4 regions of the Paenibacillus sp. FSL K6-2859 genome follow, and region 1 is predicted to be linked to each of the others. Evidence: riboswitches for the same ligand, from Rfam matches in the RefSeq annotation. Region 1 holds a riboswitch; each other region holds the start of a gene.
What was found. Region 1 has a riboswitch for cyclic di-AMP ahead of MHB64_RS00540 (C40 family peptidase). Riboswitches for the same ligand answer to the same signal wherever they lie in the genome.
Positions count from the first base shown of each region.

Region 2: another riboswitch for cyclic di-AMP. It lies ahead of MHB64_RS32345 (C40 family peptidase); the one in region 1 lies ahead of MHB64_RS00540 (C40 family peptidase).
Region 3: another riboswitch for cyclic di-AMP. It lies ahead of MHB64_RS32120 (C40 family peptidase); the one in region 1 lies ahead of MHB64_RS00540 (C40 family peptidase).
Region 4: another riboswitch for cyclic di-AMP. It lies ahead of MHB64_RS02700 (hypothetical protein); the one in region 1 lies ahead of MHB64_RS00540 (C40 family peptidase).

Region 1 is NZ_JBBOYU010000001.1:111,993-115,199, forward strand. It holds gene MHB64_RS00525 (4a-hydroxytetrahydrobiopterin dehydratase) at 11-298, shown strand; gene MHB64_RS00530 (c-type cytochrome) at 381-737, opposite strand; gene MHB64_RS00535 (GNAT family N-acetyltransferase) at 865-1,350, opposite strand; gene MHB64_RS00540 (C40 family peptidase) at 1,553-2,044, opposite strand; cyclic di-AMP (ydaO/yuaA leader) riboswitch at 2,050-2,191, opposite strand; gene MHB64_RS00545 (C40 family peptidase) at 2,551-2,979, opposite strand; cyclic di-AMP (ydaO/yuaA leader) riboswitch at 3,033-3,170, opposite strand.
Region 2 is NZ_JBBOYU010000002.1:322,829-326,035, reverse strand. It holds gene MHB64_RS32360 (CueP family metal-binding protein) at 1-90, opposite strand, end outside; gene MHB64_RS32355 (Ig-like domain-containing protein) at 235-612, opposite strand; gene MHB64_RS32350 (hypothetical protein) at 838-1,023, shown strand; gene MHB64_RS32345 (C40 family peptidase) at 1,252-1,719, opposite strand; cyclic di-AMP (ydaO/yuaA leader) riboswitch at 1,724-1,855, opposite strand; gene MHB64_RS32340 (TVP38/TMEM64 family protein) at 2,039-2,620, opposite strand; gene MHB64_RS32335 (DUF6803 family protein) at 2,792-3,207, shown strand, end outside.
Region 3 is NZ_JBBOYU010000002.1:294,534-297,740, forward strand. It holds gene MHB64_RS32110 (response regulator transcription factor) at 1-159, shown strand, start outside; gene MHB64_RS32115 (TVP38/TMEM64 family protein) at 287-886, shown strand; cyclic di-AMP (ydaO/yuaA leader) riboswitch at 1,019-1,151, shown strand; gene MHB64_RS32120 (C40 family peptidase) at 1,156-1,626, shown strand; gene MHB64_RS32125 (asparagine synthase-related protein) at 1,976-2,452, shown strand; gene MHB64_RS32130 (DUF2933 domain-containing protein) at 2,762-2,956, shown strand; partial or broken gene MHB64_RS34005 (four-helix bundle copper-binding protein) at 3,161-3,207, shown strand, end outside.
Region 4 is NZ_JBBOYU010000001.1:608,005-611,211, forward strand. It holds gene MHB64_RS02690 (hypothetical protein) at 1-345, opposite strand, end outside; gene MHB64_RS02695 (hypothetical protein) at 362-529, opposite strand; cyclic di-AMP (ydaO/yuaA leader) riboswitch at 919-1,084, opposite strand; cyclic di-AMP (ydaO/yuaA leader) riboswitch at 1,507-1,697, shown strand; gene MHB64_RS02700 (hypothetical protein) at 1,888-2,304, shown strand; gene kdpF (K(+)-transporting ATPase subunit F) at 2,431-2,508, shown strand; gene kdpA (potassium-transporting ATPase subunit KdpA) at 2,521-3,207, shown strand, end outside.

The DNA of each region.
Region 1 (3,207 bases):
AGGAAATGAATTGTTATTTACGGAAGAAGAACTGCGTGAGCAGATCAGCAAGCTGGAAGGTTGGAAGCTGGAAGAGAATACCATGGTGCGAAAATATATGTTCAGTCAATATATGAAGGGTATTGCTTTCGTTGATGAAGTAGCCACCATTTCAGAAGCCTTTGATCACCATCCACATATTACAATTGATTATAAGACAGTGACTTTACGGCTGAAATCAAATGAGGAAGACGGTATTACAGCTCTAGATATTCGAGAGGCACATGAATTTAATGAAGCCTTTGAGAAAAATCGTTAGTGTCACCCAAACTCATAAATAAACGCCCGTGCGCAGATAGTGAACTATCTTCAGGCACGGGCGTTTTTAGTTGCTTTGGTAGTTACTTTTTCTCTGCGAGCCAGAGGGCGACGTTTGCAATCTCCTCAGGGGCTAGCTTTTCTTTAAAGGAAGGCATTTGACCGCGTCCTTTAGTTACAATACTGTAGATTGCTTCAGCATCATGTTGACCGCCTTCATTTTGAAGACTGGGTCCAACTCCACCTTGAAGCTGATCGCCGTGACAGGTAATACAGCTGGCTTTCACGGTTGCTTCCGCCTTTGCCGCATCCAATTGGACTTCCGGCATCGTCGGCTTATTCTGTTCAGCTACCTCTTCTTTACCTGGAAGTGTAAACATAAGTACTACCGCAAAGGCACAGGCGGCAAAAAACAAACCGCTCATGATCCATTTCTGCATCCCAGTTCGTCCCTTCTATGTAAGCTGCTCCCTACATTATAGCTCAAGGTGAAGCGTTATCATAGGGTTTGTGACAAAAAAATGAACGACAATGCCATCAAATCATTGAAAAATATGGAATTTAATATTATTTGTCATAGACCATGCAATAAAAAGGTTTGTTTCCTGTGGGGGTTAGGCGCTCATACGTATCGGTAATCGTAAATCCACACTTTTGGTAAGTTCGGATCGCCCGCTGGTTCCAGGTCAATACCTCTAGATCAATCTCACGCTCAGGATAACGAATTAAGGCTGCTTGCACGATTGCATCCATGAATGTTTTGCCTAGACCTTGGCCGCATAGATCAGGGCGCATGCCAATCCCCAAGCGAACAACACCTTCCATTGGAAACAATTGCGCGAATCCACACAAAATCCCTTGCCCATTTAATATGGAGACATATTGCTCATTACGTAGCTGAGGGTCACCGAACTCGATTCCAAGAGCCTGCATTTGCTCCCATGGCATCCAGCCGTAAATATTATAAGGGGCAGTGTAATCCCAGTTGCAAATCTCTTCCGCGTGACTGGTCTCCATAGGCGCTACATGAAAAGTAACAGAGGAATTTATCATAAGGTTAAGGACCTCCTTTCACGGGGGTTACTTTAAAATATAAGAAAGTATACTAATTATATACAAAAATAGGCTTGGTCGACTCAGAAATTTATGAAATTATTGTTTTACAAATTCTGAGAGGGGTAAATACTAAATAAGACAAAAAACAAGCTCTTCCCCAAGAATCAACATCTTGGAAAAGAGCCTATGTACGATTTACTTATTGAACATCATCATTATCTTCTGTCTCAGAAGCAACAGAATGATAAGCATCCGTGCTCATAATGCGTTTAGCACCGATGTAGCGTTTCACGTAGTAGCTATCACTCAGGGAGCTAATCGTTACACCGCGTGAGGAAGATGCGTGTGCAAACTTGCCTTCACCGACATAAATACCGACATGGGAGACACCCTTGCCACTTGTATTGAAGAATACAAGATCTCCAGATCTTAAATCATCTTGGGAGATAGCAGTACCCATTTGAAACTGGGAACCTGATTGGTGTGGTAGGTTAATACCAATTTTATCAAATACATACATTGTAAATCCGGAGCAATCAAATCCATTTGTGGAGATGCCGCCGGATACGTACTTAGTTCCGATGGTCTTGTCGATCACTTTATCCATTTTGGAATCCGCGAAAGCGCTTCCTGCTCCAATGGTGAAAATAATGGAAAAGCTAAGTACTGCTGCTGCTAGCTTCTTCTTCAAAAGTTTATACCCCTTCCGGATGCCTACGAGGTTAGCTTAAGGGTTCGGTTGAAGGTCCCCTATGACCCCTCTAAAAATGGAGGTCAATTCACCCAAAGTTGGTTCCCCCGTTTTCCTAATAGTCAGGAAACTCGGCTGATACTGTTGATTAGGAATAGCTTGTAATCAATACATGACAAAACCTTTGTAAATAACAACTTAATGATTACAAAAATGTTACTAAAATCTTACTGCAGTTATTGTAACAAACAGAGTGCCGCTTGGCAATCGTTTTTAACATAATCATGCAGAAAAATTCGTTTTTTTAAAGAAAAAATGCATATGTAAGCGATAATATTAAACTAATTTTTATATTTATTGAAATTTTTATCAAATAAAAGTGTTTAAAGTCTGTTCTAGAGGTGTAAAGAATATAATGAGGCAAAAGAAAACCTGGATTCGATTAAGTCAATAATCAAACCCAGGTCCTATATAATGTAATTGTGTGGTTTAGTTGTGGCGAAGTATTAATCGTAGGCTACAGCTTGATATGAGGAAGTACTCATTACTCTTTTAGCACCAACGTAGCGATTGGCCCAGTAGGACTGGCTAAGTGAAGTGATGGTTACGCCATATGAAGATGATGATTGTGCGAATTTTCCGTTTCCAACATAAATGCCGACATGGGATACGCCGTTGCCCAATGTGTTAAAGAAAACTAGGTCACCTGAACGCAACTTGCTTTTGGCTACAGGAGTTCCAACATTATATTGAGCTTTTGAAGTACGGGGCAAAGAAAGACCCACCTTCTTGAATACATACGTAGTAAATCCAGAACAGTCAAACCCGGCAGTGCTAGTGCCTCCGGTTTTATAGGCAACTCCAATTGTCTTTGAAATAACACTGTCCATCTTAGAATCTGCAAAGGCACTTCCTCCACCAATAGAGAACGCCATCACAAGTCCTAGCGCCGCAGCGACGCATGCTTTTCTTAAATTCTTCAAAAAAATTGTACCCCTTCCAATGCCTGTGAGGTTAGCTTAAGGATTCGGTAGAAGTTTCCCTATGATCCCTGCAAAGCGAGATCAATTCACCCAAAATATGGTTCCCCCACTTCCTGGTGCCAGGAATTCGGCGTTTTATGCACCAGATAGTGACTTATCGACAAAACTACGATAAATACA
Region 2 (3,207 bases), on a different contig from region 1:
TTTTCCCCTGTCAGCGATTGTATAGGTGCCCAAAGCTACACCAATCAAAGTTATCGCTATAGCCGTGGACATAAATACTTTTTTATTCATGAAATTTACTACCTTCCTTTTTACATTTAGTGCCGTTTAATATTACATCTTTTGCTCTGGCCAATCTATTTCCAGGGATCAGGAACTGCTGGGATTCAGTTTATAATTTTACTGGCATCATGCTCATAATTCTCTTGTTAAGCATCAGTGTTTGTGATCAGAAGTTACCACATTTATTACTACAGATGTTTTTTTGCCGCCTGAATTTACATTAATGGTAGCCTTTCCTGAAGCAACCGCTGTCACTAATCCACTTGCATTTACCGTTGCTACTTTAGAATTACTTGAAGAATAGGTTATCTTTATTTTCCCGCCTTTGGGTGAGGTCACCGCGGTGGGCTTCAGCTGAAAGGTTTCAGATGGCCTTAAAGGATTAGAAGGGCCTTTGACTGCAATTGAAGTTACTTTTACCGCTTGTGCCGCTTGTGTCGCTGGCGTTAAAGCAGCTGGACTGGTGATTGTTAATGTTAAAAAAGCTACAGATAATGTAGCTGTTAATACACCTTTTTTCAATACCTTCATTCTTAATCTCCTCACAGTATAGCAATACATTTTGGAGAAAGTATGAAGATATGATGTTCTTTTTAAAAATAATTAACGAATCCGAGTGAGAGTGTAGACTTCTTCCAAGTTGTCCAACCAAAAGAAATTGGGCTTCTACTCACCTACCACATATAAAATGTACATTTAAGTGTTACCATGAGAGGGTATTAAAGAGTTGAATTATACTACTAGGAGGAATATTATATGAATGGGTTAAGTGGATTATCAGGTTCAGCTAATATGCCAAAGAACTGTGGAATGGATGGAATGCATACGGGAACAGGAGACAAAAAAATCACCAATCACGAGCATGCTAAAGAACCCATTCAAAACCCAAAGGCAAATATACTGGACGAATATCGTGGGCAAACTATTGATATTAGGTTATAAGAACATCACATACATACCCTAGAGCAAACATATGATTATATCCATTTGAAAAGATATTAGTGACCAACATACAAAGGAGTCCCCATGATATATAGGGGACTCCTTTGTATGTTGAGGAGGAATCTGTGGGATTAGGGAAATGAGAAAACAGACCGTTCTGGGATCTTCTAAAAAACTAGGGGTATCCTGCAGCCATATATGGCTGCTGGATACCCCCTCACCTATTACTTAATTAACCATACTAAGATAACTCTCTTTATCTACTACACGCCGAGCCGTAACATAACGATCTTTGTAGTATCTTTCGGACAACTTGCTTATGCTTACTCCCTTGCTGCTTGAGGAGTGGGCGAATTGATCGTCGCCTAAGTAAATTCCGGCATGGGAGATACCATTACCAAAGGTATTAAAAAACACCAAATCTCCTGATCGTAAGTTCTCTTTTGCAACGGGTGTCCCTACTTTAGCTTGTGACTGGGAAGTGCGTGGAAGATCATCCACATTAAACTTTTTTAGTACATACAGGATGAATCCGGAACAATCGAATCCTGCCTTAGTGGTTCCACCCCATAAATAAGGTGTCCCGAGTACCTGATTCACTTCACTCTCCAGTTTTACCTCACTTGCAAAAGTACTTGGTACAGCTGTTGTGAAAATAACTGCAGCTCCTAGTAAAGATAAAATGACTTTCTTCAGAACCTTGTTCTCCCTTCAATGCCTACGGAGTTAGCTGAGGGTTCGGTTAAAGGTTCCCTATATTCTCTTGCTCACAAGAATAATTCACCCGGAATGGTTCCCCCGTTTTCAATACGAAATTCGGCAGTTGGTTAATATTTTGTAACTAATTACACTTTAATATATCAAGAAATCGCCTGTCAATGCTTTCACAAATTTTATACTTTTATTTTTAAACTACATAGTTTCTACACTTTTTTAGTGTATAATGCAGATTTTCGAGCTTTAATTACGCAAAAACCCTATTTATATAAGTAACTATTTTTCTATTGTCCATGCATTATCCCTTTTTCTTTCTATCAAGATAAAAAATAATGGTGCTCAATAAAAGAAACAAAATTGTAATCATTAACTTGAATTTAGTGTCCATTAGATTAACATATCCATAGCCAATGAGTGTCTCAAGTAGCAACGATGGTATTTTACCTATCGCAGAAGCAACTATAAAACTTGAAAAGCCTACTTTGGAAATAACGCAGATTAGAGTGACTAATGATGAAGGAATTAACGGCGCTGATCGGACAATTATTATGCTAAAAAACTGACGCTTCGGACTTAATGATTGAATCTGGGACTGCCATTTGATGGTTTTATTCGGACGATATTTCTCCTTATAAGTTAAGGTACCTTTGCGATAAAGAAGATAAGAGACGGCTGCCCCTAAAACTTCTCCGATCCAAGAGAGAAGAAACCCGGGAACCACACCAAAGACTAACATATTCACAGTCGTTAGTGCCACTGATGGAATGATTCCTACAACACTTATGACCACATTTATCAATAAACTTATGAGGACTGCCCAGGCTCCCCATACCATCAGCCACCGCATGAGTAATTCTGAATCCACTCCTAGGTATTCCATACTTCCCCTTCACTTTCAATCCACGTAGTATACCTATCTTCTAAACGAATTCTATACTCTATATCTTCAACTCTATTTTCCATCTATTGATACTCCTTCTCCAATCTCTTCTACAAACTTTCCACATATGATAACTCTTGCAGTAATTATATAAATGGAGGGAATTAATCAATGAACATGACTCATTACATGTCCCTTCTTATGGACAGCCAGCCGTGGAATCTGATCATCTTTATGGCAATCCCCGTCATTTTTGCTGAGACTATTACAGTAACCGAGTTCTTTATCCTTTTCAACAAAAACGTCCAGGGTGGATTAAAGGCGTTTAACCGAATCTGCAGTATTTTGGCCGGTCTCTACTTTACAGGAGTTTTCTTGTATCTCTTCCCGACAGCTTTTGTCCCTCTGACCGTAAATGGAGAGTGGCATTCCTGGGTAGACGTAGTCGCGGTTGGATTTTACCTCAGTGGCGTATTCTTCCTGCTGCCTCTGGCTCTTTTGGAGCTTGGGCTTATCGGCCGTAAACGTTCGGAAGAAGGAAAGCTCAAGCTTCACTTTATTCTCGTCAGCGGGTTTCTCGTTGTTGC
Region 3 (3,207 bases), on a different contig from region 1:
TTGGTGGATAGTGTATGGGGATATGATTTCGAAGGAGAAAATCGTGTAGTTGATACCCATATAAAGAAAATTCGCCAAAAATTCCAAAACGCTGGGCTTAAATATAGTCCAATTCAGACGGTTCGGAGTATAGGGTATAGATTTTTTAAACAGGATTGAACAATTTATATAATTCAATATTACCTATAAGGACACCATGAGATTTTAGTGCTTGGTTATATGTTGATTGTTGTAGCTTTGACGTTAACTGGTAATCAGAATTAAATCATTTTAAGATGGTGAGCTGATGTTTTCTATTTATTCAAAACAAGTTGCAGAATTGTTAAGTGCGCTGGGGATATGGTCATTTCTGATAAGCATTGGAATTAGTATTTTTATAAGTATCATCGGAGTAATTCCTTCAGTTTTTATGACCACCGTAAATGTTTTGATTTTCGGATTCTACCCTGGTTTTTTGCTCTCGTGGATTGGTGAGGTCTTAGGTGCAGGGGTATCCTACAATTTATATCGATTAGGTGTTCAAAGAGTGAACAAGCTTAGAAGGGTAAATTATCTGTGGTTAAATAATCTTAACAATATGACTCCACTAAGGCAGTTTTTCATCTTGTTGTTGGCTAGGCTCATACCCTACGTACCATCCTCCATTGTAACATTGGTAGCCACCACATCCAGTATGACTTTCTTGAACTATATGTTGGCAACTGCTGTAGGCAAGCTTCCCTCCATTTGGTTAGAAACCTTACTTGCTTATGGATATGTAAAAGTAGAAAATAAATCAATGAAAATAATAATTACAATAATGTCACTACTTTCTCTATATATTATTATCCATACAAGTAAGATGAAAAATGGTAAGTTGAATGAAATTCACGAAAATGATCACTAATCCTAGAAATTTATGCATTGTACTATAAAATTGTGTGGTATTTGTGTTGTTTGAAAATAAAAATAGAAAATTTTATATCGGATTGACACAGTGAATATAAATACAATACTATAGCAATAGTTACAAAAAATTAATTAATTATTGCCGAATTTCGTATTGAAAACGGGGGAACCATTCTTGGGTGAATTATTCTTGAAAGCAAAGGAATATAGGGAACCTTTAACCGAACCCTCAGCTAACTCCGTAGGCATTGAAGGGAGAACCTGATTCTGAAAAAGTTTATTTTATCCGTAGTGGGGGCTGCAGTATTGTTCACTTCTGTTCCTGCAAGCACCTACGCAAGTGAAGTAAGTATTGAAAATGAAGTGAAAGAGGTATTGGGGACTCCTTATTTATGGGGGGGGACTACGGCGGCGGGTTTTGATTGTACGGGTTTCATATTGTATATATTAGATAAATTTAATGCAGGTGATTTACCGCGCACATCACAATCTCAAGCTAAAGTAGGCACACCCGTGTCTAAAGATGATCTTCGCGTAGGAGATCTGGTCTTTTTTAACACTTTTGGTACAGGAATTTCCCATGCAGGCATTTATGTAGGTGATGATCAGTTTGCTCATTCCTCAAGCAGTAAAGGCGTAAGAATTAGTAGACTCTCAGAGTCATATTATCGTGATCGTTATGTCACTGCTCGCCGTGTAGTGAGCGAAACTAGCTACCTCAAAATGATTAGTGAATGATGAGTTTGTAAGGTCAGCATCTGTTTTTTTACCTTTTTAATTTCTGGGTTTGTATGCATCCTCTTTAAGAAAAAGACTTCTCACAGGTTGTATTTTATTGTGAGAGGTCTTTTTGCGTCGAGGCTTAGTGTTTAGTGGAAGGTGTGAAAAAACGGTAATAATACAATTGACATACCCCCGAGGGGTACCCTTAGAAGATCGATTTTTCGGAAATGCCAACATTTTTTCTGAAGGTGAGAAAAGGTCTCTCGTTTCTTTCCATCCGGATCTATATAAATACTGGGAAACTACGACAGAAATCACGAAACCTATTTACGCGGGGCACAAAGGTTTAAAAGACGTAACCCGTATGCAGTTAATAGATCTTAACCTTTGGTTGCCTGGTGATATATTAATGAAAGCCGATAAGATGAGTATGGCTCACTCTTTAGAGGTTCGTGTTCCTTTCCTTGATAAAGAAGTGTTTGAGATTGCCCAGAAAATTCCTGCTTCATTATTGCTCGCAATAGGAACCACTAAATACATCTTACGTAAAGCCCTGGAGGGAATCGTACCTCATTCTGTGTTAGGTCGTCCAAAATTAGGCTTTCCTGTGCCTTTGAAAAAATGGTTATTAACCCCAATGGGTGATACCATCCTTCAACAAATTACAGAGAGTGGGGTGGACCAATGGATTCAACTAAATGTTGTTAAAGAGATGTTAAAACAACATCGAATGGGAACGGCCGATTATTCCCGCAAGATTTGGACGATTTATATATTTTCGTTGTGGCATTCCATGTATATTAAACAGTCTATATTCAGGCAAGCTCTAGTCAACTCATAACTCGATAATAGTAGTCAATTGTAGTCGCCTAATTTTGAGATAGCGTAAGCTACCGAGAGGAAAAATATTCAGATATGTGATCCTATCCATCTTAAATCGGGGACTAAATCAACAGTTGGTTGCGAATTATGGAATGACTGGAGAGGAAAAGGAAGGAACATGGTTGTTATTACCCGGATTGCTTTTTTCAATCACTTAAGCAAGGAACAATAACTTCATGAAATATGCAAACTTTCAACATCATATCCACATACAACTCTTCTACAATAAAAATATTAAAAGAAAGCAATTTACAGAGGAGGTACACAGATGGATTGGTCTTTGCTATTGCTGTTGATTTGTCCACTGATGATGGTATTGATGATGTTTGGGATGAGAGGAATGCATGGTAAAGACTCTCATTCAAACCAGTCACAATCCAACTGGACACTTCACGAAGACTATAATGAGTTAAAAGTAGAGAACGAACGAATGAAAAAGCAACTTCTAAGCTTGTCTAAATAACTCATATTAGAGAAAAGCATATAAAACTCCATTGAAATCGCCCATGGATAAATGGAAGACCTTATTAACCATTTTGACGGGGCGATTTCTTTGTACAAGCTATAAATCACGAACTCAGTCTGGCTAGATTTTGTATATAAATACACTTTTAGGATAATATAACTTAGGATGAACAAACATTAAAATTATGAAGGAGTAATAAAAATGACGACAATTTCACATTCTTCGGTTCAACATTTTCAAAGTTGTAT
Region 4 (3,207 bases), 500 kb from region 1:
GTGCCCTGCCAAGGATTTACCCTGCAGCTTGGCTTTTAAATCCTGTAAAGCACCTTGCACTAGCTCAAACTGAGTCTGATCCCACTCTGAACCATGGGTACGTACTTTATCTATCGCTTCCTCAAGCCGGCAATGGTATATCATTCTGAGAAAAGAACTCCATTTAATAAGGTCGAAGGTTTGGGTATTGGCAGAGATAAGACATGCCCCCCAGCTGCTACCTCCTTTACAGGTAAGTTTCAGGATGCCATACCGGCTGCCTTGATGAGCCTCCATTCCATAGTGAATAGGCTCAGGTGAATCAAAGACAAATACTTCTATGCGAGATAGTCTTCGCTGGTCCATGACGGTTTTCTCCTCCTTAGGTTTCCAAAAGCTTTAGATCTACATGGTGAATTACGTTAGCCTTCTCTATACAGGCGAGCATTTCAGCTTCATACTCACAGACTGCGGCATGCTCCAGCCATAGTAAGAATCTCTGTTTGCGTATAACGGATAAATGTAAGGGAAGGTTGTTGCGGGATCTCATTGCGTACCAACCGACTTCAACATCTTTTCACGGTTCCTTAAAAGCGGTGAGACACGGAAAACGTTGGTGTGCTGACCAATCCTCAGCTGTTGCTTTTCTCGGATGTTTTTATATATTTCGTATATAATCGTTCGATCCAAACAGTATTCACAGGTAGATAGGCTGTTGAAATGGCGAAGTGAACTCCAAAGTAAACATAATTTAGACTTTTTGGCTCAAGTAGCCCTTACTGAGTTCCCCAATAATAGTGTTTCATTCCTTTCACCCCGTCCAGCATGCTATTACCCTATAGAATCAGGTAACGCAAAAACCGCAGCAAGAGGAGGACCTCTGCTGCGGTTTTGGAATACAGGTATATACACACCTGTGCCAAAGCGTGGCGGATCAAGGGTCTCTCTCTTTACGCTTACGAGGTTAGCTGCCGGATTCGGACGGTGAGAGTCGCCCTACCTATGTGAGACTTGAACAGTCTCCTTCGGATTCACCCCAAGTAGGCCATGTGGCCTGATGGTTCCCCCGTTCCCTGCAAAAGCAGGAACTCAGCGTTGAATGTATTTCGTGAAATAGATTCAACCCGAATCATACTCTTTTCAAGGTGTTTCTGTAAAAACAGAAAGTGTTCTTTTGAGCGCAATTTTATCCATATCCTGCCGACTACGACGAAAAAAGGATCCAAATAGGTATTTATTGCGCGTTATCGGGCTTCTTCCTCGCTTAATCTCGCTTTCTTGTTTCCTTTCCTATAAAGGCGATTTTTGGGGATTCCTCCAATTGTGGTGAGTAAAATCACGTGGTATGCCCGTATTTCGCTAATCGATTCAAATTCGAGTAAACAAGAGATATAGAGAGATTGGATATCAAGTAAGCGCTATCCAATACGAAAATAGTTTTTAATTTGCATTATTTTGGCATCAATCAGGTTTTACAATACTTCCTGCATAAGGGTATGATTACTCCTGTTTCAACACAACAATCGAATATTTGATCCGCTTAATTTCCGTTAAGGAAAGCGGGGGAACCAACAATCGGCAGACGATGTGAGAGTCGGAAGCCGGTTATGGGGTGAATCCTGTAGAGGATGCGAGTGTGCTCGCATCCTCTACAGGTAGGGCGACTCTCACCGCCCGAATCCGACAGCTAACCTCGTAAGCGTATGGAGAGAGGATGAGTGCAATGTGACCGCTAGCGAGCCACAGAGGAGAATCCTTTGTGGCTTTTTGCTGTGCTGTTTTTAGCAAAGCATTTATGGAAAACCTCACGAAGAGGTCGTTATATTCATCATTAGCGGTAGCTTTTCTTTCAAGACCAGGGTGATCAAGCTCTGATCTTACAAGCAAAGCATTTGAGGAGAATAAGAGATGACAGATCAGAATGAATATGTACTGGTATGTGCGCCAACGAAGGCAGGAGAACATTTTATTAAGCTTCTAAAATTCAGAGGCATTAAGATGGCCGGATTGACCAACAACTTGCCTGAGAAGTCCCTACTTGAAGAGATGGGGATTGAGCAAGTTGTTCTAGTAGATACCCGCCATCAGAATACTTGGTTTCGCCCGCCGTTCCCGGTAGGCCGGGTATATCTGTTCGAGAGCAGCTTTACGTTATGCTGCCGCTATATTCAGATGTGCCGCACTTGGACGACACAGCCGATTTTTGTAATCACAAGCTCAATAAATCCTAGATTGGTCTATAAAAGACTTGGCGCAAGTTATGTAATCTATTCCCACAGTGGTGATGCTGATTTTCTGGTCGACAGATCACCTCATCAAGGATAAAAGAAGGAGTGCGGGAAATATGATGGATCTGTATATGGTGGCTACGCTAGCTGTGATTTACGGGTTGTTTTATGGATTTATGCGCTGGTGCGCAGGTGTAGTTGAGGATACAGGGAGGGATAAGCTGTGATTCTAGTAATCGCTGTTACCCTATTACTGTTTGTATATCTGGTTTACGCATTGATTCATCCGGAGAAATTTTAAGGAGGGGCATTCATGGGCATTTTGCAAATCGCTCTTGTAATCGTAATTCTCATCTTGCTGGTTAAGCCGATGGGCACGTATTTATATTATGTATTTTCTAATGAACCGAACCGTACGGATCGCTGGTTTGGAGGTATAGAAAAAGGGATTTTTAAGCTGATCGGCCTGAAAAAAAAGGACGGAATGTCCTGGAAGAAATATGCGCTCACCTTTGTTTTAACGAATATCGTACTGGTAACTTTCAGTTATATTTTTCTTAGATTACAGCGGGGACTGCCGCTAAATCCGAATGGAATTGCAGATATGGAACAGACGCTTTCATTCAATACGGTGATCAGCTTTATGACCAATACGAACCTGCAGCATTATAGCGGGGAGACGGGGCTTTCGTATTTTTCACAAATGGCTGTCATCACGATGATGATGTTCACGTCTGCAGCGAGCGGATTTTCTGTTGCGGTTGCTTTTGTCAGAGGGATCACAGGCCAGAAATCAGTCGGGAACTTCTTCGAGGATTTCGTCAAAGCACATATTCGTGTGTTCATTCCACTAGCTTTGTTAGTTTCATTGGTGCTGGTAGGCTTGCATGTGCCGCAAACGCTAAAGCCTTCGCTTGAGGTCACTACTCTGGAAGGGCAAACCCAACAAATTGCTATCGGGCCAGTCGCTTCTTTGGAATCGATCAAACATTTGGGCACG